DNA from 4 places in the Ensifer sp. NPDC090286 genome. Region 2 is predicted to be linked to each of the others. Evidence: predicted binding sites of a transcription regulator. Region 2 holds the regulator's gene; each other region holds the start of a gene.
The links. The regulator PhoB, encoded in region 2, activates phosphate uptake and scavenging genes when phosphate is short. The targets are predictions, from matches to a motif close to TGTCATNNANCTGTCAT.
Positions count from the first base shown of each region.

Region 1: ACIQUG_RS30015 (DUF2794 domain-containing protein) is a predicted target of PhoB. The motif match lies at 1,687-1,703, and genes of this name have one in related genera.
Region 3: ACIQUG_RS13355 (DUF1045 domain-containing protein) is a predicted target of PhoB. The motif match lies at 1,793-1,809, and genes of this name have one in related genera.
Region 4: ACIQUG_RS29585 (alkaline phosphatase D family protein) is a predicted target of PhoB. The motif match lies at 1,946-1,962, and genes of this name have one in related genera.

Region 1 is NZ_JBIVYF010000007.1:219,063-224,644, reverse strand. Features, by position in the region: gene ACIQUG_RS30025 (Bax inhibitor-1/YccA family protein) at 1-467, shown strand, start outside; gene ACIQUG_RS30020 (GNAT family N-acetyltransferase) at 590-1,144, shown strand; gene ACIQUG_RS30015 (DUF2794 domain-containing protein) at 1,262-1,666, opposite strand; gene ACIQUG_RS30010 (thioredoxin family protein) at 1,981-2,754, opposite strand; gene acnA (aconitate hydratase AcnA) at 2,960-5,582, opposite strand, start outside.
Region 2 is NZ_JBIVYF010000003.1:630,690-636,271, reverse strand. Features, by position in the region: gene pstC (phosphate ABC transporter permease subunit PstC) at 1-251, shown strand, start outside; gene pstA (phosphate ABC transporter permease PstA) at 248-1,570, shown strand; gene pstB (phosphate ABC transporter ATP-binding protein PstB) at 1,584-2,399, shown strand; gene phoU (phosphate signaling complex protein PhoU) at 2,450-3,163, shown strand; gene phoB (phosphate regulon transcriptional regulator PhoB) at 3,366-4,049, shown strand; gene ACIQUG_RS18245 (GcrA family cell cycle regulator) at 4,118-4,639, opposite strand; gene ACIQUG_RS18240 (aspartate aminotransferase family protein) at 5,061-5,582, shown strand, end outside.
Region 3 is NZ_JBIVYF010000002.1:685,129-690,710, forward strand. Features, by position in the region: gene ACIQUG_RS13350 (alpha-D-ribose 1-methylphosphonate 5-triphosphate diphosphatase) at 1-999, opposite strand, end outside; gene ACIQUG_RS13355 (DUF1045 domain-containing protein) at 1,001-1,708, opposite strand; gene phnE (phosphonate ABC transporter, permease protein PhnE) at 1,836-3,353, opposite strand; gene phnE (phosphonate ABC transporter, permease protein PhnE) at 3,363-4,325, opposite strand; gene phnD (phosphonate ABC transporter substrate-binding protein) at 4,495-5,400, opposite strand; gene phnC (phosphonate ABC transporter ATP-binding protein) at 5,485-5,582, opposite strand, start outside.
Region 4 is NZ_JBIVYF010000007.1:134,381-139,962, reverse strand. Features, by position in the region: gene ACIQUG_RS29595 (hypothetical protein) at 1-84, shown strand, start outside; gene ACIQUG_RS29590 (amidase) at 492-1,802, opposite strand; gene ACIQUG_RS29585 (alkaline phosphatase D family protein) at 2,061-3,623, shown strand; gene typA (translational GTPase TypA) at 3,825-5,582, shown strand, end outside.

The sequences.
Region 1 (5,582 bases), on a different contig from region 2:
GCATGAGCGTTTCTGCCGCGCAGACGACGTTCTGGATCTATGCCGCCCTGATGGGTCTGTCGCTGTCGTCGATCTTCGTGATCTACACCGGCCAGAGCATCGTTCAGACGTTCTTCGTGACCGCCGCTTCGTTCGGCGCCCTGTCGCTTTACGGCTACACCACGAAGAAGGACCTGTCCGGCATGGGCTCGTTCCTGATCATGGGTCTGTTCGGCGTCATCATCGCGTCTATCGTCAACATCTTCCTCGGCTCTTCGGCGCTCGCCTTCGCGATCAACGTGATCGGCGTGCTGATCTTCGCAGGCCTCACCGCCTACGACACGCAGAAGATCAAGGAAATGTACTTTGAAGCCGATGACAGCACCGTTGCCGGCCGCAAGGCGATCATGGGCGCGCTGACGCTCTACCTCGACTTCATCAACCTGTTCATGTTCCTGCTCCAGTTCATGGGCAACCGGAACAACTAAGTCTGAACAGCAGACGGAAAAGGCGGCTTCGGCCGCCTTTTTTGTTTCTTCAAGCAGCTTGAAAGCGTCCGGGCTCCGTGGGAGTGAAAGGACGACGAAACCTTGGGATCAAGTTTAAAGCCATGTCCCTGACCCTGCGCGACGCCACCCTGGCCGATCTTCCCGTCGTCACCGAGATCTATCGCGAATCCGTGTTGCACGGTGTCGCGACCTACGAGATCAACCCGCCATCCGAAAAGGAGATGCGGGCCCGGTTCGAAACGATCATCGGCAACGGCTACCCTTATATGGTCGCGGTAGACGAGGGCGGGACGATCATCGGCTATGCCTACGCATCCGGTTTCCGCACGCGCACGGCCTATCGCTTCCTGGTCGAGGATTCCATCTACCTGGCGCCGGAAGCGCGCGGCAAGGGTGCCGGCAAGGCGCTGCTGGTCGAACTCGTGCGGCGTTGCACGGAGCTCGGCTTCCGCCAGATGGTCGCGGTGATCGGCGGTGCCCATCCGGCCTCGATCGCCGTACACCGGTCGCTCGGCTTCGAACTCCAGGGCACGATGAAAGCGACCGGCTTCAAGCACGGCCGCTGGCTCGACACGACGATCATGCAGCTCGCGCTTGGCGAGGGGCAGGCGACCGACCCGCCGGAAGACGTCTATCCGGACACGCTCTACCAGTGATCGTCGCTTGCTGAAGGATCTCGGTCGGCGAAGCGCGCTCGCAGCGCGCATAGGCAAATCGTGCCGTTGCCGCCTGTGACGTCGGCGTGCGCCCTGATAGCACCCTTTCCCGGGTGGTCAGGTTTCCACCAGCCTCAGCACCTTGTCGAATACCTTGAGCACCTGGGCAAGCTCGTGACCGCGTTTCAGGATCGTGCCGTGAATGTTCAGCACGCTATAGGCGCCCTGCTTCGCGGCCAGTTTCGGGTTCTTCTCGATCCGGTAGAGCGGCATTTCGCCCGAACGTTTGAACACCGAGAAGACCGCGCGGTCCCTCAAGTGGTCGATGGCGTAGTCCCGCCACTCGCCTTCGCCGACCATGCGACCGTAGACCCATAGGATCTGGTCTAGTTCGCGGCGATGGAAAGTGATGGGGGGAGCGTTCTTGGCGTTCTTGTATTCGTGAAGATCGACGACCACTTCGGAAGTGGTCTCGCGCTGATGGCGCGCCTCGCCTTGCGGCAAATCCGGCTCATCGGTCATCGGCAATCCGGCCTTCTGTTGTGACAGAACGATTACAGTGTGCCTGACACGAGCCGAAAAGCAAGCCGGAAGCCATGGGACGGTGAGGTCATTTCTTACCTCTGCCCCATTTCAGTCAAACCGGCGCCCCAATTCATCGCAAAACTCGCGGGCGCTGACGGACAGAGTCGTTGCCACCGTATGTCCGGTCAGATCGTCATGCTGCGGGAGTTCACCGAACGCAGTTATGGCCGGTTCGGTCCGGTAACTTCGAACCCTCAGCCCCAGCCCCTCGATGCTGCCGGGCCGAACCAACCCCTTGCGCTTCGCCGTCCCTACAATTTGCCCTGAGGGCCGGCGAGCACGGCCGCAGCGCCGATGATGGCGCCCGGCGTTTCCTTGTCCTTCATCGATTGCAACAGAATCGCGCAGCCGCTGTTTCCGGGGCGCTCGGTCAACACCGTCGCCGGCAGCGTGAAGGTCGCAGGCTGGCCGTCCCACATGCCGATCGTCTGAATGTCACGCACCGCATGCCAATAGGGGACTTCCTTGCCGCTGTTTTCCCCCTTTTCCATCTTCACGATCTTGGCGCGATCGAAATAGACGACGACGACATTGGCCTTGCCGATACCGCTGCCGACGGTGATCTGGATTTCTTCACCGAGGATCTTGGCGTCGACGGGAACGGCAAGCCCCTTGCCTTCCGCCTTCATCGTCTCCAGCCGCGTCTTGATTGCCTGCAGGTTGCCGCCGTTCAAATGGTCGCGGCCATTCAGGATCGCCTGCGGCGTGTAGACGCCGTTGCGACCGAGCATGCGCGCATAGGCATATTGCCGCTCGGTGTTTTCCTTCGATGCCAGCGTGTCGGCCCAGCCGAGATAGTTCCAGTAGTCGACGTGATAGGCGAGCGCCACCACATCGCCTTCGTCGACCAGCGACTTCAGCGCCGCATCCGCCGGCGGACAGGACGAACAGCCCTGGCTGGTGAACAGCTCGACAACGCCCTTGACCGCCTGTTTCTCCTGCGCCCCGACGGGGGTACTGGCGGCTGCGAGCAGCCCGAGAGCCAGTGCAACAGGACGAATGAAAGAACGGTCTGCGGATGTCATGGCGTCACTTCGTTACCGGCCGTCGGCCTACTCCTTGTGGGGGAGTTCACTACATACGACGCCCCCGCATCAACGGGAAGTCACGTTGGAGTGAGGTGGCAAGTGAGTGCGATCCAGCAGCCGGATCGCGGCAGTTGCACCTCAAAGAAAGAGCCGGGGCGCCTTTCGGCGTCCCGGCTCGAGAGCCTTGTCTGCGCTCGCGCGATTAAGCGGCGAGGTCGCGCAGAACCGTCTGCAGGATGCCGCCGTTGTTGACGTAGGTCACTTCATCCAGCGTATCAATACGGCAGACCAGCGGCACGTCCTTCACGCTGCCGTCGCCATAGGTGACCTTGGCAATGCGCTTTTCGCGCGGCTGGACGTTGGCGAGGTTTTCGATCGTGACGATCTCATCGCCCTTGAGGCCCAGCGATTCCCAGGTCGTGCCTTCTTCGAAGACGAAGGGAATGACGCCCATGCCGACGAGGTTCGAGCGGTGGATACGCTCGAAGGACTGCGCAATGACGGCCTTGACGCCGAGCAGGTTGGTGCCCTTGGCAGCCCAGTCGCGCGACGAGCCGTTGCCGTATTCGACGCCGGCGAAGATGACGAGCGGAACGCCCTCTTCCTTGTACTGCATGGCGGCGTCGTAGATCGACATCTCTTCCTTCGACGGATAGTGGATGGTGTAGCCACCTTCCTTGCCGTTCGGGCCGAGCATGTGGTTGCGGATGCGGATGTTGGCAAACGTGCCGCGCATCATCACCTCATGGTTGCCACGACGCGTACCGTACTGGTTGAAGTCGGCAACGCCGACGCCATGACCGATGAGGTAGGCACCAGCCGGCGAGGCAGCCTTGATCGAACCGGCCGGCGAGATGTGGTCGGTGGTGATCTTGTCGCCGAAGAGACCGAGCACGCGGGCGCCCTTGATATCGGAAATGCCCGAACCGGACTTGCCCATGCCGACGAAATAGGGCGGGTTCTGCACGTAGGTCGAACCATCGTCCCAGGCGTAGGTCTGGCCCGGAGGAACCTGAACGGCCTGCCAGTTTTCGTCGCCCTTGAACACGTCGGCGTACTTGGTCGCGTAGAGTTCGCGGGTGACGTACTTGAAGATGAACTCCTGGATTTCCTTGGAGGTCGGCCAGATGTCCTTGAGGAAGACCGGCTTGCCGTCCTTGTCCTCGCCGAGCGGCTCGTTGGTGAGGTCCTTCTGGACGGAACCTGCAAGCGCGTAGGCGACGACGAGCGGCGGCGAAGCGAGGTAGTTCGCCTGGACGTCCGGTGAGATACGGCCTTCGAAGTTACGGTTGCCCGAGAGAACGCCGGCGGCGATCAGGCCCTTGTCGTTGATCGTCTTCGAGATCGGCGCCGGCAGCGGGCCGGAGTTGCCGATGCAGGTCGTGCAGCCGAAGCCCACGAGGTTGAAGCCGAGCGCGTCGAGGTCCTTCTGCAGGCCCGACTTGGCGAGGTATTCGCCGACGACCTGCGATCCTGGTGCGAGCGAGGTCTTGACCCACGGCTTGGACTTCAGGCCCTTGGCGACCGCATTGCGGGCAAGAAGGCCGGCAGCGATCAGGACCGACGGGTTGGAGGTGTTGGTGCACGACGTGATCGCGGCGATGGCAACGTCGCCATGGCCGAGATCGAAATCGGTGCCTTCGACGGCGTAGCGGTTCGAAAGCTGGCCCGGCTTCTTGTAGTCGCCTTCAAGTGCGGTTGCGAAGCCCGATGCGATGTTTTCGAGCGGGATGCGGCCTTCCGGACGCTTCGGACCAGCCATGGCCGGAACGACGTCACCGAGGTCGAGTTCGAGCGTGTCGGTGAAGACGAGCTCGGAACCGTCACCGTCGCGCCACATGCCTTGCGCCTTCGAATAGGCTTCGACGAGAGCGATGCGGCTCTCTTCGCGGCCGGACATGGTGAGGTAGTTGATGGTTTCGCTGTCGACCGGGAAGAAGCCGCAGGTGGCGCCGTATTCCGGGCCCATGTTGCCGATGGTGGCGCGGTCGGCGAGCGTCATGTTGTCGAGGCCCGGGCCGAAGAATTCGACGAACTTCGAGACAACGCCCTTCTTGCGCAGCATCTGGACGACCATGAGCACGAGGTCGGTCGCGGTAACGCCTTCCTTGAGCTTGCCGGTCAGCTTGAAGCCGATGACCTCGGGCAGAAGCATGGACACCGGCTGGCCGAGCATCGCGGCTTCCGCCTCGATACCGCCGACGCCCCAGCCGAGAACGCCGAGACCGTTGATCATGGTGGTGTGGCTGTCGGTGCCGACGCAGGTATCCGGGTAGGCGGTGATTTCGCCATCTTCTTCACGGGTCCAGACGGTCTGGCCCAGATACTCCAGATTGACCTGATGACAGATGCCTGTGCCCGGAGGCACGACGCGGAAGTTTTTGAATGCCTGCTGGCCCCACTTCAGGAAGCGGTAGCGCTCGCCGTTGCGCTCGTATTCGAGTTCGACGTTGCGGGCAAAGGCGTTCGGCGTGCCGAATTCGTCGACGATGACGGAGTGGTCGATGACGAGGTCGACGGGAACGAGCGGGTTGATCTTCTCCGGGTCGCCGCCGAGCGAGACCATGGCGTCGCGCATCGCTGCGAGGTCAACGACGGCCGGAACGCCGGTGAAGTCCTGCATCAGCACGCGGGCCGGACGGTAGGCGATCTCGTTTTCAGCCGTGCCCTTGTCGTTGAGCCAGGCGGCAATGTTCTCGATGTCCTTCTTGGTGACGGAGCGGCCATCTTCGTTGCGCAGCAGGTTCTCGAGCAGAACCTTCATCGAGTAGGGAAGCTTGGATACGCCGGCGAGACCGTTCGCCTCAGCCTTGGGCAGGCTGTAA
Region 2 (5,582 bases):
CGCGCGCCGTCGGCGAGACCATGATCGTGGTGCTGGCAGCCGGTGTGGCGGCCCGCATGCAGATCAATCCTTTCGAGCCGATGACGACGGTGACGGTGAAGATTGTCAACCAGCTGACGGGTGACCTCGAGTTCACCTCGCCGCAGACGCTGGTGGCCTTCGCGCTGGGCATCACGCTCTTCGTCATCACGCTCGGCCTCAACATTTACGCGCTCTACATCGTGCGCAAATACCGGGAACAGTACGAATGACCGACATCGCTTCCCCGACCGTCCGGATCTCCGCCCGTCCCGCATCCGCCAAGCGCGATATCGGCATCAAGCGTCGCTATGCTGCCGAGCGCCGGTTCCGCTTTTACGGCATGGCCGCGATCAGCACTGGTCTCTTCTTCCTGGCATTGCTGCTGTGGACCGTCTTTTCCAACGGCTACACCGCATTCCAGCAGACGACGATCACGCTGCCGATCGAGTTCACCGAAAAGGTCATCGATCCCAAGGGCGAACGCGCGACCGACGGCAAGGTGCTGATGACCGCCAACTACCCGCTGCTGGTGCGCGACGCGCTCGTCAAGCAGCTCGGTATCGACGCCACCAAGCGGCCGCAGGTCAAGCAGGCGACCGACATGGTTTCCGCCAGCTCCCGCACGCTGCTGCGCGACATGGTCGTCGCCGACCCGTCGATCATCGGCAAGACGGTTCCGGTCACCCTGCTGGCCGAAGCCAACATCGACTCCGCCTTCAAGGGCCAGATCGATCTCTCGGTCGATGAGGGCAAGCGCAAGGTCAAGGACCAGCAGGTCACCTGGATGAACGAGCTGGCGAGCGCCGGCATCCTGAAGAAGAGCTTCAACACCGGCATCTTCACCTTCGGCGCCTCCAGCCGTCCTGAAGCGGCAGGCGTCGGCGTCGCTGCCCTCGGCTCGCTCTACATGATGCTGATCGTGCTGGTGCTGTCGCTTCCCATCGGCGTCGCCGCCTCGATCTACCTCGAGGAGTTTGCGCCGAAGAACCGGCTGACCGACCTGATCGAGGTCAACATCAACAACCTCGCGGCCGTTCCGTCGATCGTCTACGGTCTCTTAGGCCTTGCCGTCTTCATCAACTTCGCCGGCATGCCGCGCTCGGCAGCCGTCGTCGGCGGCTTCGTGCTGACGCTGATGACGCTTCCGACGATCATCATCGCCACCCGCGCGGCATTGAAGGCGGTCCCGCCGTCGATCCGCTCGGCGGCCCTCGGGCTCGGTGCGTCGAAGATGCAGACCATCTTCCACCACGTGCTGCCGCTCGCCATGCCCGGCATCCTGACCGGCACCATCATCGGTCTTGCCCATGCGCTTGGCGAAACCGCGCCGTTGCTCCTGATCGGCATGGTTGCCTTCGTCGTCGATTTTCCCGGTTCGCCGATGGAACCGTCGACGGCGCTGCCGGTGCAGATCTACATGTGGGCCAACGAGGCGGAACGCGCCTTCGTCGAGCGCACCTCCGGTGCAATCATCATTCTTCTCATCTTCCTGGTCGTCATGAACCTTGGAGCCATTCTGTTGCGACGTCGCTTTGAGCGCCGCTGGTAGTGAGGTAATTACTATGAACATCATGTCAGAAGCAGCAGTCGAGAAGGCCCTGGATCAGAAAATGAACACCGTGCCCTACAAGATGATCGGCAAGGATGTGTCGGTCTATTACGGCGAGAAGCGCGCGCTTTTCGACGTCAACCTCAACATCCGCGAGAACACCGTCACGGCGCTGATCGGTCCTTCGGGTTGCGGCAAGTCGACCTTCCTGCGCACGCTGAACCGCATGAACGACACGATCGAGAACTGCCGCGTCACCGGCAAGATCACGCTCGACGAGGACGACATCTACGACCCGACGATCGACGTCGTCGAACTGCGCGCCCGCGTCGGCATGGTCTTCCAGAAGCCGAATCCTTTCCCGAAGTCGATCTACGACAACGTCGCCTACGGTCCGCGCATCCACGGACTTGCCCGCACCAAGGCCGACTTTGACGAAGTGGTCGAGACCAGCCTGCAGAAGGCCGGTCTGTGGAACGAGGTAAAGGATCGTCTTCAGGAGCCGGGCACTGGCCTTTCCGGTGGTCAGCAGCAGCGCCTCTGCATCGCCCGTGCCGTCGCCGTCAGCCCGGAAGTCATCCTGATGGACGAGCCCTGCTCGGCGCTCGATCCGATCGCGACGGCCAAGGTTGAAGAACTCATCCACGAACTGCGCACGAACTTCACGATTGTCATCGTGACCCACTCGATGCAGCAGGCCGCCCGCGTTTCGCAGCGCACCGCCATGTTCCACCTCGGCAATCTCGTCGAGGAGAACGACACCGACAAGATGTTCACCAATCCGGATGACCAGCGCACCCAGGATTACATCATGGGCCGCTTCGGCTGAGGCCGCATAAGGCTGCAACAGTAACTGCAAAGCGCCCGTAAGGATCGACGATCATGTCCATGCATATCATGTCCGCCTATGACGAAGAACTGAAGTACCTGACGCGCCGCATCTCGGAGATGGGCGGTCTCGCCGAGCAGATGGTCGCCGAATCCGTTCGCGCGCTGGTCAATTCCGACCTCGCTCTCGCGCAGAAGGTGATCTCGGACGACACCGTTCTCGACGACGCCGAGCGCCAGATCGGCGAGAAGGCGATCGTCACCATCGCCAAGCGCCAGCCGGTCGCCGCCGACCTGCGCGAGATCATGGGATCGATCCGCATCGCCTCCGATCTGGAACGCGTCGGCGATCTCGGCAAGAACACCGCCAAGCGCGTGATCGCGGTTGCCGGATCCGGCATTCCGCGCAAGCTCGCCCGCGGCCTGGAGCACCTGGCGGAGCTTGCTCTCGTCCAGCTCAAGGAAGTGCTCGACGTCTACGCCTCGCGCTCGCCCGAGAAGGCCAACAGCATCCGCGAGCGCGACGAGGAGATCGATGCGATCTACACCTCGCTGTTCCGCGAGCTGCTGACCTACATGATGGAAGATCCGCGCAACATCACGCCCTGCACGCATCTTCTGTTCTGCGCCAAGAACATCGAGCGCATCGGCGACCACGCGACCAACATCGCCGAGACGATCTATTACATGGCGACGGGTGCTCAGCCGGAAGGCGAGCGTCCGAAGGATGACACCACGTCGACGCTGGGCTCGGTCAACGACTGAGCGCCGAGCGCGCCGTAAGCATGCATGCCCTTTGAAATTTGATCCGGTCGCGGCTTCGGTCGCGGCCCCGAATTCCTGTATCTGAAGCACGCGGTTTTCGCCCCGCCTTTGAAATCGGCGGACGTGCTCCAGATTTAGAGTGTCTGAGCGCCGGCCGGGCCGATGAGCCCAAGGGTCGCCCGCGGTAAGGAGACGTTACCTGATGTTGCCAAAAATCGCCGTAGTCGAAGACGAAGAGGCGCTGAGCGTTCTGCTGCGTTACAATCTGGAAGCCGAGGGCTTCGACGTCGACACGATCCTCAGGGGCGACGAGGCGGAGATCCGGCTTCAGGAGCGGCTGCCCGACCTGCTCATCCTCGACTGGATGCTGCCCGGTGTTTCCGGCATCGAACTTTGCCGCCGGCTGCGCCAGCGCCCGGAGACGGAGCGCCTGCCGATCATCATGCTGACGGCGCGCGGCGAGGAAAGCGAGCGCGTCCGGGGTCTGGCGACCGGCGCCGATGACTATGTGGTCAAGCCATTCTCCACTCCGGAGCTGATGGCGCGCGTCAAGGCGATGCTGCGCCGGGCAAAGCCCGAGGTGCTGTCGACGCTGCTTCGCTGCGGCGACATCGAACTCGACCGCGAGACCCACCGCGTTCACCGCCGCAGCCGCGAAGTGCGCCTCGGCCCGACCGAGTTCCGTCTTCTGGAGTTCCTGATGTCCTCGCCGGGCCGCGTCTTCTCGCGCTCGCAGCTTCTGGACGGCGTGTGGGGCCATGACATCTATGTCGACGAACGCACCGTCGACGTGCATGTCGGTCGCCTGCGCAAGGCTCTGAATTTCTCGAACATGCCGGACGTTATCCGCACCGTTCGCGGAGCCGGCTATTCGCTCGAAAGCTGACAGATCCGGAAGTCTCCAACAAAAAAAGGGGCCGATCGGCCCCTTTTTTATTGATGCTGTCCGGCTTCTTAGCGGGCCCTGCGGCGCTCGCCCGACGGCTGGTAGGCCAGCCGCGCATGGAAGGTGCAGTAAGGCGAGGATTCCGGGGAATCGTTGCCGCAGAAGTGAAACTCTTCCTTCAGCGGGTCGCCGATCGGCCACTTGCAGGTGCGCTCGGTGAGCTGGGTCAGCTCGAGGCGGCGCGACATCGGCACGACAACGTCGGTCCGGGTGCTGAAATCCTGCTCGGCAACGAGATCGACTTCGATTTCTTCCTTGAGAACGACAGCGCCGGCCGTGCGTGCAACCGGGCGGGCCGAAACGCGCGAAGCGTAGTTCGGCGCACGCGGTGCCGAAGTCGGGCGCTTCGGACGGGCCGCCGTCGTGGTGCTGCCGCCGGCCTTGGCGCGACCTGGCAGGCTCAGGCGGTGAACCTTGCCGATGACAGCGTTACGGCTGACGCCGCCGAGCTGTGCCGCGATCTGGCTCGCGCTCAGGCCCTCGGACCAAAGCTTCTTCAGTTTCTCCACCCGCTCGTCAGTCCAGTTCATTTCTGCACTCTCCGTTCTCAGCGTTGGGGATGGCAGAATCCCTCACCGCACCCCGGCTGAACCCCGGGGTTGCAAACGCGATAACTCTTTTGGTGACTAGGTCCGCCGCATGCGTCTAGTAATTGAATGTTAACGTACTGACCGCTGGACTCTGTGGCAAGAGTCCCGGGAATCAGGCCGAATCGATTTCGTAGTTTTCCCCAACTTGCTCGGCCGGCGTTGCATTTTTGCAAGCCCTCCCGGACGATTTTTCTGCTGCCAGGAATCGATCCTTCATGTTGCGCTGCAAGGCTTGGTTTTGTTGACATTGCAGCGCGAAATGGGAATAGTGCCTGCGCCGCCGAAAGGCGGCATTTTTGATTTTTATCGGACCGCGTGAGGCGCGGGATCGATGTCGATCTGGAGTGAAGGAGAGCCTCGCATGACTGCAACAACGCCGCTTTACGATACCTACATGCGCGCGCCGTTGCGTTTCGAGCGAGGAGAGGGCGCCTGGCTGATCGCTGAAGACGGTACGCGTTATCTCGATTTCGGCGCCGGCGTTGCCGTGAACTCGCTCGGCCACGCGCATCCCCACCTCGTCGAAGCGCTGAAGGCGCAGGCCGACAAGGTTTGGCACCTGTCCAACCTCTATGAGATTGCGGGCCAGGAAAGCCTCGGTCGCCGGCTGACGGCCGTGACCTTTGCCGACAAGGTGTTTTTCACCAATTCGGGTGCGGAAGCGCTGGAATGCGCCATCAAGACGGCACGGCGTTACCACTTCTCCAAGGGTCACCCGGAGAAATTCCACGTCATCACCTTTGAGGGCGCTTTCCACGGCCGCACGATCGCGACGATCGCCGCCGGCGGTCAGCAGAAATACATCGAAGGTTTCGGTCCGAAGGCGCCGGGCTTCTACCAGGTCCCGTTCGGCGACATCGCTGCCGTCAAGAATGCGATCACA
Region 3 (5,582 bases), on a different contig from region 2:
CGTCACCATGGCGATTGCCTTCGGCAGGTCGACGGCATCGAGTTCGTCGGAGAGCACGAAGGGGGCGTGGATCAGGCTGAACGGCACATAGTCCGACGACAGCACGTCGAGCACGCCGCGCTCGGCGAGATCGCGGGCGGCGATGTTGCCGGAGTGTGACTTGCCGCGCACGATGTTCGGCGCGCCCATCAACACGCTGAGACCCGCGCGGTGCGACGCCTCGGCGGCCTCGAAGCTCGTCGGGAACTCCGCAAGCTTGATACCGAAGCCGATCGATTCCTCGACGTGGTCGACGGTGGCGTCGTCATGGCTGGCGATGGTGATGCCGCGGGCCGCACAGGCCTCGGCGAGCGCGGTGCGGTGCGGACCGGCATATTTGGCCGACAATGCCTGCTGCCGCTCGACGAAGCGCGCGAATTCCTCGTCCGAGTAGCCGCGCTTGGCTTTGTAGTAGAGCGTGTACTGGTCCATCGTCTGGAACTGCCGCTGACCCGGCGCATGGTCCATCAGCGAGACCAGCTTGACCTGCGGGTCGTTCTGGAAGTCCTCGTAGTGATCGAGCACGTCGGAGGTCGAGACCTCGCAGCGCAGGTGGATCAGGTGATCGGCGCGCAGGCGCCCCTCTTCCTTGGCCTGTGCCAGCGCGTCGGCCATGCTGCGCATCTCGCCCTTCTGGAAGCCGCCGTCCTCGTCGGAGCCAAGACGCAGGCAGTCGAAGACCGTGGTGATACCGGAGGTGACCACCTGGGCATCATGGGCCTGGATCGCCGCGATCTTCAGCCAGCGCACGCCGGGGCGCGGCGAGTAATGGGCTTCGAGGTGGTCGGTGTGCAGTTCGATGAGGCCGGGGATCAGATAGTCGCCTTCGAAGTCCTCGCCGCTGGCAACCGTGCCCGCGGAGATATCGGCAATCTTGCCGTCGCGGATCAGCACCGAACCATCGAGGATGCTATCCTCGAGGACGATGCGGGCGTTGGTCAAAACCTGTTCTTTGCTCATCTCATGCGATCTTTCGTTGGGTGTCGCTGCCGAGCGGCAGCAGGGAGCGGACAGTAAAGGGTGCGCCGCGCTCCGGTTCGACGAAGAGCGCGACTGACGTAACGTGAAGTGGCTTGCCGATATGCTCGGCAAAGTTGGTTTCGAGCGCGGTACGCATCACGCCGCTGGTTTCCGTGGGTACCGGGCCGGTTAAGGTAAGGTGGAACTGGAACTCTTCGAAAACATAGGGATAGCCCCATTCTCTGAGGTAGCGCCTCTGGCGCTCCGGCAGGCTGTTTGGCTTTCGGCGGGCAAAGTCGGCGTCCGACAGCGGCGCGCGGAACGGGTCGAAGCGGTGAACGGCGTCTTCCGCCAAATCTTGCAGGTCGGCGCAAGGCGCGGACGGCACGAGGGCGAAGAACGGGCCCAACTGGTGCAGCACGATCTCGGGGATCTCGAACGGGTCGAGGTCGGCGGCAAAGCACTCGAAAATACTGAGAAGCTCGTCTTCGTCCCGGCCTTCGGCAAGTTCGAAAGGCGCCTTCAGCGTGCCGTGAAAACCGTAGCGCCGCGGGTCGGCCGTCAGTGCGCGTTGCGTTTCTTCATCAATCCCGGTGATCGTCGGAAGCGTGAGGTCTTCGCCGGTAAAGGCATCGCGCCCAAGCCAACGGGACGCGACCTGCGACAGCCGGCTGTCCGCCGGCGGCGCGAAATAGATGGCATAACGCACGGTCTTCACTTTCTTGTAGCGACCGGTCCGCCAGGGCGGCGGGTCGATTGTTTGCGGGATGCGATGCGCAGCTAACCGATTTCCATGACAACATCATGATGGCGGACACGCAAATGCTTGGCTGTCGTCAATGTGCCTTGCTGCCCATCAGGCGCGAACGGCACGCGTTCGAGATGCTGTCGAAAATAAAGACAACCAGCAAGATCAGAAGCACCATATAGGCGACATTTTCCCAATCGGAATTGGTACGCATCGCTTCCCAGAGTTTGAGCCCGATGCCGCCGGCGCCGACGGCGCCGATGATCGTTGCTGAACGGGTGTTCGATTCCCAGAAATAAAGCGCCTGGCTGGCAAAGACCGGCAACACCTGCGGAAGCACGCCGAAGCGTTGCACCGCAAGCGGCGTCGCCCCGACCGACTTCACCCCCTCGCGCTGCTTGTCATCGATGTTTTCCAGCGCTTCGGAATAGAGTTTTCCGAGCGTACCGGTGTCGGTGAAGAAGATCGCCGAGATGCCGGCAAGCGGTCCGGGGCCGAAGGCGCGGGTGAAGAACAGTGCCCAGATGAACATGTCCACCGATCGCAGGAAGTCGAAGAAGCGCTTGACCACCTGGTTGGTCAGGAAACTCGGGGTGATGTTGCGGGCGGCCAGGAAGCAGAGCGGGAAGGCGATCAGCGATGCAAAGAGCGTGCCGACGAAGGCCATGACGACGGTCTGCAGCAACTTCGTCCAGACATCCAGATGCTGCCACTCGGCGTTATAGAGGATGTTGTTCCAGGCAAGCGACAGGTTGGAACGGGCCGGATCGATGCGCTCGCCTGATGTGACGAGCGAGGCGACCTCGCCATAGCTTTTGCCGAAGAAGGGCGAGTTGGTGTCGAAAAGGAAGTTCGCCCAGCCGAAGAAGCGGTTTCGGACGGAAACCTCGTCGCCTTCGACTTCCGCCCAGCCGGTGGCGCCGAACGCAAGCACGATCTTTTCGCCGGGCCGCTTCTGTGTCGCCCAGGCGGGCAATACGCCCTGTGGCCGCACCGTGTCGGCGCCGTCGACGGCCATGACAAGCGTGTCGCCGCCATGGGTCGCTTTTACGAGGCCATCGGCGATCTCGATTCTGGTCGAACGGTTGTAGGTGACGACGACGCGCGTCAGGACTTCTTCTGTCCGTGTTTCGACACGGGTCTGCGTTTCGGCAGCGGCCGTGCCGCCGAGCGCGGAACCGGGGGCCATGAAGCTGAAGGACGAGCTAGCCTTCGGCTTGACCGCCTGCGTGGCGGCGGCCGGTATTTCGACCTGGCGCGTTACCGTCTGCCTGTCGAGTTCCACCCAATCCGGATTGGGATTGGGTCCGAGCGGCGAATTGCGCTGATAGTTGAGGCGCATCGTCCGGTCGGGGGCGACGTGGATTTCCGGGCGCACCTCATAGGAAACCCAGTCGGCGAGGTAGGTGCCGGCGATGCCCCAGTTGGCATTGCCGAGCACGTGGCCGATCGAGAAGAACCACCAGCTGAAGATGAGGTAGACGACGACGCCACCGGCGATGGCTGCGGTGCGCACACGCCTGGAGGTCGAGGATTTGAGGAGTTCCGGATGGCGGCTCGCAATCGCGTCCATTTCCATCGGGTTCAATCGTGTAGTCGTGGTCATGGTGCGCACCTACTGGGCAAGCTGGAAGGCCTGCTCGCCAACGAGGCGGCGGCGAAGCCAGGCGGAAAACTGGTCGACGGCGAAAATGGTCGCAAACAGCAGGAGGACGATTGCAAGGGTCTTGGCCTGGTGTCCCTGGCCGATCGAAAGGCGGAGAAGCTCGCCGATACCGCCGCCGCCGACGGCGCCGATGATCGTCGAGGCGCGTACGTTGATCTCGAGGCGCAGCAGGAAGTAGCTGGTGAAGTTGGGCAGAACCTGCGGCACCATGCCGAACCAGACGCGCTCGATCCAGTTGCCGCCGGCAGCCCGCAGGCCCTCGTCCGGCTTCATGTCGGCGTTTTCAACCACTTCATAGAAGAGCTTGCCGAGCGCGCCGATCGTGTGGATCGAGACGGCGGCGATCGCCGGAATGGGGCCGAGCGACAGGATCGCAAGGAAGAAGCCGGCAATCACCACCTCCGGAAAGGCGCGAAGAACTTCCATGATGCGGCGAACGATGCCGCGGATCCACGGATTGGGCATCAGGTTGCGCGCGGCAAGGAAGCAGAGCACGAAGCCGAAGGCCGTGCCGATCACCGTCGAGAAGATCGCAATGTTCACGGTCTCCAGCATCTTGTGCACGTATTCGGGGATGTAGAAGCTCTCGGTCAGGTACAGCCGGCCCTCGGGGTAGTTGTACTTGAAGCTGCCGTCGTCATAGGGCGAGGGCAGGTCGAACATGGCGCGGAAAATCTCCAGCCCGTCGCGCGGCGCGAGATCGCCGACGAAATCGAAGAAATGCGGCAAACGGTCGAAGAACTTGCCGGCATTGGAATCGTTGGCGAACCAGAGCGAACCCGACAGCGCCAGGAGGAGAACGCCGAAGCCGAGCCAGGAGTAGAGCCGGCGGCGGGAACTGAGTTCCTGCCAGTGACGCTCGATGACGGCGCCGTTGTCGCTCAGGTGTCGCGGGAGCAGGGAAGTTGCCATGACCGTTCCGGCTTTCGCCGGCCTCTAGAGCATTTCCAGGAAATTTGCGAAGCGGCTTTCCGCCCCGGAAATGCGTGAAAACAATGCGACGGAGGATGCGAAAGCACCCCTTCAAACAGTGAAACGCTGGCCGTTTGGGCGGCCAGCGTTCCCGAGTGGTGCGGGTCTATCAGCCGCCGATCGTCGCCTTGCGGGCGTCGATGATCGGCTTGTAGAAGTCGGCGTTGACTTCGGTGAAGCCGGTGAAGTCGCCGCCCTGGATGGCCGAGAAGCAAGCTGCGTCGGTCTTCGGCAGGTCGAGCATGAACTGCTTGAACTTGGCCTTCATGTCGTCGTTCATCGTGGAGCGCACGACGATCGGGCCGTTCGGGATCAGCGGCGACTTCCAGAGCTCGACCAGGTCGTTCATGTCGAGGATGCCCTTGTCGACCATCTTCTTCAGGTTGCCCGAGGTGTAGCCGTCCTTGAATTCGCCGACGCCCGAACCGAAGGTCGTGCCGGCATCGAAGGTGCCCTTGACGACTTCGAGAACGAGGTTTTCGTGACCACCGCCGAAGCCGGTTTCACCGAAGAATTCCTTGACCGGCGCGCCGATCGATTCCGGCAGCGTGACGAGCGGGACGAGGTAGCCCGAAGTCGAGTCCGGATCAGCGAAACCGAGCTTCTTGCCCTTCAGGTCTTCGAGCTTGGTGATGCCGCTATCCTTGCGGGCAACCATGATGGAGTGGTAGCCGGTCGAGCCGTCGGTCTGGACGGTCGTCAGGATCGGCTCGACGGCGTCGGCCTTGGCGAGATAGATCTTGGCAAAGCCGGAAGCGCCGAGTTCGGCGTAGTCGAGCGTGCCGCCAAGCAGGCCCTGGATGACGCCGTCATAGTCGGCGGCCGGGAACAGCGAAACCTTTTCGACGCCGATGGCAGCCGGCAGCTTGTCGACGATGCACTGGAAATTGCGCAGGCGGTCGGCTTCGTTTTCGCCGCCGATGATGCCGACGCGGAATTCCTTGAGGTCTTCAGCCTGGGCGTGGCCGACGAGGGCGAGGAGCGCGACGGCGCCCAGAAGAGCTTTCTTCAGCATAAGGTTCTCCCGTGTCCGGCTTGGCCGGATCCTATTGGGTTTCAAAGAGGTGCCCTTGACGCGGGCTTTCGATCGTGGCGGGCGTCAGATGCCGGCCAGTGCCAGCGGCTTGAGGCCGGCCGATGCCGTTTCTTCCTGCGGTACTGCCGCCGGAATGTTGATGCTGGTGGAGGTCATCGATT
Region 4 (5,582 bases), on a different contig from region 2:
GAACTGACCGACGTGCTGGTCGCTGCCCTTGAAGATGCCTTCCGCATCCTGAGCGACGAGATCTCCGGCGAAACGATGCACTGAAGCAGGGCGCGTCTCCCCGGCGGGCTACCCCTCTGGGCCGATCCACCATCGGTTGCGAATCGGCGAGGAAACATCCTATCTTCGCCCGATTCTAACCGGCGACGTGTCGACCTTTTCGAGAGAGTTCGGAATGCGTGTCGCCAGCACGAGGGGCGAGGCGCAGGATGACAATTTCTATCTGGCATTGGGTGGTGATTTTGCTGGTCATCGGTGTGCCCGTCTGGCTGATCCTTCGCGCCCTGAAACGTTGACGCTATGCCCGCAGGCGGGCGCGCGGCTGCAGAGGACAGGGCTTTGCGGATCCTGTTTGGACGGCCCCGTCGTCGCTCCGGCACCCTTGTCCATAACGACTGCCGCCCCGGCCTGCTTACAGGCCGACGATCCGTGGCATGACCGCCGGCTGCTGCTCAGCTTTCCTGCAGCAACGCTTCGGCCGAAAGAGCGACGGATAGAACCGTCGCATCGGTTCCGTTTCTCCCCACCAGCATCAGTCCAGCCGGACGCACGAGGCCCGGCATCGGCAGGGTAATGGCCGTGAGATCGAACTGGTTGGCGACCTGGCAGTTGCGCAGCAGCAGACTTTCCACGCGGTCGTATTCTTTGGCGTCGTTGTCGACGCTGGCAATCGACACGGCGGCAATCGGCGTCGTCGGCAGTGCGATGAGGTCATAGGGCGAAAGCCGCTCGTCCATGGCGAGGGTGAGCGCATGCCGGGTTTGCAGCAGATCCGAGATCGCCGCGTCGGCCACCAAGATGCGGCGGCGAAGCGAGACTTTGACCCTGTCGTCAACGGGGGCGGTCTCGTCGTTCAGCCAGCCGGCGTGGACACGGCTTGCCTCTAGGCCCGCAATCGAGCCGATGCGTGTCGCTTCGCCGAGTTTCTCGATCAAGTCGTCGATGGTGCAGTCGACGATCTCAGCGCCCGCTTTCTCCAACCGGTCGAGGCTCGCTGTGAAGGCATCGGCGACTTCGGGGGAGAGGTCTTCAAACAACCTGCCGCGGGGGATGCCGATCCGTAGGCCTGCGATCGAACGGCCGACGGGCGGTTTTGGTTGCTCGCCGGCCATCACGGCGTCAGCTGCAACGCAATCGGCAACGGTCCGGGCGAGCGGTCCGAGCGAATCGAGAACCGGCGAGAGCGGAAAGGCACCGTCGAGCGGGATGCGGTTCGCCGTCGGCTTGAAGCCGACGATGCCGTTCAGCGCCGCAGGGATGCGGATGGAGCCGCCGGTGTCGGAGCCGATGGCGATGTCGCAGGTACCTTCGGCCGCCGAGACGCCGGCCCCCGAAGACGAGCCGCCGGGGATCAGGCGCTCGTCGGTGGCGTTGCCGGGCACGGGGTAGTGCGGATTAAGCCCAACCGCCGTGAAGGCGAATTCGGTCATATGCGTCTTGCCGATAATCACGGCGCCGGCAGCGCGCAGCCGCTGGACAACGAGCGCGTCTTTTTGGGCCGGCGGCGCATCGCGGCGAATGATGGAGCCGGCAAGCGTCGGTTCGCCGGCGACATCCAGCAGATCCTTGATCGAAACGATCTTGCCGTCGAGCGGCCCAAGGCTGTCCCCCTCCTGCCGGCGACGGTCGGCTGCGTCGGCCTCGCGGCGCGCGCTCTCTTCGTAGAGACGGACGAAAGCCTTTTCCGCGTGCCGGCGATCGTTGAGCCGGCTCAGGATCTGTTCCAGGCGGTCGCGGACGGAGACGTTGGCGGCGTGGGGCACGATGATCACCTGTCGAATAGGGGCCGCCATCGGCGGCAGGGGCGGGGTCGTTGCCTGGGTTCACCGAGGTCAACGACGGTCACCTTGATAGCAGCATTGGTGGCGATTGCCATCGTGCCATTGTCGCCGCGGCCGGCGCCGACCTTCACCGAACTGTCGCCAAACCGTTCAAATAGTTTCATGGCCCTGTTACGTCGCTGACACCCAGATGACCAAAGGTCCGGCACGCGCGGTGGCGCTGCCGAATCGGAGGTCTGTTTGGCCGATATCCTCAAGACGCTTTCAAGGCGTTCTTTCCTGCTTTCCGCCGGTGCCGCGGGCTTCGTGGCCTCATCCGGTCTCGCGACGCCGTTCTATGCGCGCGGCTACGGGCGGCCGGAATTCATTCATGGCGTGCAATCGGGCGATGTCGACACGTCGTCGGGCATGATCTGGGCGCGGGCCGATCGCCCGTCGAAGGTGTCGGTCGAATATTCGACCACCGAGAGCTTCACCAATCCCTTTCGCCTTGCCGATCTGACAGCGACGTCGCAGACGGACTGTGCGGTCAAGTGCTCGCTCGATGGGTTGCTGCCGGACCAGGACATCTTCTATCGCTTCACCGCCACGGATCTCTACGACGTGAACCGCGTCTCCGAGCCGGTCACCGGCCGGTTCCGCACGGCCCCCTTGCGCAAGCGCTCGATCCGCTTCGTCTGGTCTGGCGATACCGCCGGGCAGGGCTGGGGCATCGACGATGTCGGCATGAAGACCTATTCGACGATGCGCCAGCACGAGCCGGACTTCTTCATTCACTCCGGCGATACGATCTATGCGGACAACCCGATCCCCGACGAGATCAAGCTTCGCGACGGCGGCATCTGGAAGAACCGGGTGGTGACGCATGAAAAGCGCGACGTGGCGCGCACGCTCGAAGAATATCGCGGGCAATGGAAATACAATCTGCTCGACGAGCATGTGCGGCAGCTGAACGCCGTCTGTCCCACTTTCTACCAGTGGGACGACCATGAGGTGCTGAACAACTGGTCGGCCTCGACCGACCTTCGCGACGATGCCCGCTATCCGGAAAAGGATGTCGCTGTCTATGCCGAGCGGGCGGCACGAGCGTTCAACGAGATGACGCCGATCCGCAACGTTGCGACGCAGCCCGGCCGCATCTTTCGGAAGATCGCCTATGGCCCATTGCTCGACGTGTTTTTCGTCGACCTCAGATCCTATCGCGGCGCAAACCAGGAAGACGGCGGCGGCGCGCTGTTCGGCTGGCGGCAGGTCGATTGGCTGAAGCGCGAGCTGGCTGCCTCGCGGGCCACCTGGAAGGTGATCGCCTGCGACATGCCGATCGGTCTCGTCGTCTGGGACGATTACACCAACCGGCGCGGTTCGGACGCGATCGCCAATGGCGACAACGGTCCGCCCACGGGGCGCGAACGCGAGTTTGCCGATCTTCTGCGCTTCATCCGCGACAACGGCATCGACAATCTCGTCTGGCTGACGGCGGACGTGCATTACACCGCCGCGCATCACTACGATCCGGGTCGCGCCGCCTTCAAGGATTTCACGCCGTTTTGGGAGTTCGTGTCCGGGCCGCTGCATTCCGGCACCTACGGGCCGAAGGAGCTCGACATGACCTTCGGGCCGGAGGTCCGCTTCATCAAGGCGTCCGGCGGCGGCATCGACAGCAACCTGCCGCCATCGGCCGGCCTGCAATTCTTTGGCATCGTCGATATCAACGGCCAGACACAGCAAATGACGGTGCGGTTGATGGACCGGCAGGACCAGGAACTCTGGCGCGTGACGCTCGATCCGGCCGCAATTGCATGAGGAATTCGGTCGCGGCCAACAGCTTTCCAAACGGCGTTCGCGAGACCCCTGGCGAGTGCAAACCCATGGCCTACCGGCATTTGACCACGACGCTGATGCGTGCGCCCCCCTTTCGCAATCGCAAAAAAACCTGTATGAGCGCGACCATTGAAAAAGCGGCGTGGCCCATCGGGGCTTGCCCTGAACCTTCCGAGACGAAAAATGAGCATTCGTAACATCGCGATTATCGCGCACGTCGACCATGGGAAAACGACCCTTGTTGACGAGCTCCTGAAGCAGTCGGGCTCGTTCCGCGAAAACCAGCGCGTTGCCGAACGCGTCATGGACTCCAACGACATCGAAAAAGAACGCGGCATCACCATTCTCGCCAAGGCGACCTCGGTCGAGTGGAAGGGAACGCGCATCAACATCGTCGACACCCCCGGCCACGCCGACTTCGGCGGTGAAGTCGAGCGCATCCTGTCGATGGTGGATGGCGCCATTGTTCTCGTCGACGCTTCCGAAGGCCCGATGCCGCAGACGAAGTTCGTCGTCGGCAAGGCGCTGAAGGTCGGCCTGAAGCCGATCGTCGCGATCAACAAGATCGACCGCCCGGATGGTCGCCACGAAGAAGTCATCAACGAAGTCTTCGACCTCTTCGCCAACCTCGACGCCTCCGACGAGCAGCTCGACTTCCCGATCCTTTACGGTTCGGGCCGCGATGGCTGGATGAACGTCAACCCGGAAGGTCCGAAGGACCAGGGCATGGCGCCGTTGCTCGACCTGGTGCTCAAGCACGTGCCGGAGCCGACGGTTGCCGAAGGCCCGTTCCGTATGATCGGCACCATCCTGGAAGCCAACCCCTTCCTCGGCCGTATCATCACCGGCCGCGTCCATTCGGGCACGTTGAAGCCGAACCAGGCCGTCAAGGTCCTCGGCCAGGACGGCAAGCTGCTTGAAAATGGCCGCATCTCGAAGATCCTCGCCTTCCGCGGCATCGAGCGCCAGCCGATCGAAGAAGCGCATGCGGGCGACATCGTCGCGATCGCCGGTCTCACCAAGGGCACCGTCGCCGACACCTTCTGCGACCCGAGCGTTGCCGAAGCGCTGACCGCCCAGCCGATCGATCCGCCGACCGTCACCATGTCCTTCATCGTCAACGATTCGCCGCTTGCCGGCACCGAAGGCGACAAGGTCACGAGCCGCGTTATCCGCGATCGCCTGTTCAAGGAAGCCGAAGGCAACGTCGCGCTGAAGATCGAAGAATCCTCGGAAAAGGACTCCTTCTTCGTATCGGGCCGCGGCGAACTGCAGCTTGCGGTTCTGATCGAAACCATGCGCCGCGAAGGCTTCGAACTTGCCGTTTCGCGTCCGCGCGTCGTCATGCACAAGGATGACAACGGCCAGCTGCTCGAGCCGATCGAAGAAGTCGTCATCGACGTCGACGAAGAGCATTCGGGCGTCGTCGTGCAGAAGATGTCGGAGCGCAAGGCCGAAATGGTCGAGCTGCGTCCGTCCGGCGGCAACCGCGTCCGCCTGGTGTTCTTCGCTCCGACCCGCGGCCTCATCGGCTACCAGTCGGAACTTCTGACCGACACCCGCGGCACGGCGATCATGAACCGCCTGTTCCACGCCTACCAGCCCTACAAGGGTGAGATCGGTGGTCGCGTCAACGGCGTTCTCCTGTCGAACGACGCCGGTGAATCGGTTGCCTACGCGATGTTCAACCTGGAAGACCGCGGCCCGATGATCATCGACGCCGGCGAGAAGGTCTATGCCGGCATGATCATCGGCATCCACACCCGCGACAACGACCTCGAAGTGAACGTTCTCAAGGGCAAGAAGCTCACCAACATGCGCGCCGCCGGCAAGGACGAAGCTGTTCGCCTGACGCCGCCGATCCGCATGACGCTCGAGCGCGCGCTCTCGTGGATCCAGGACGACGAGCTCGTCGAAGTGACGCCGAAGTCGATCCGTCTG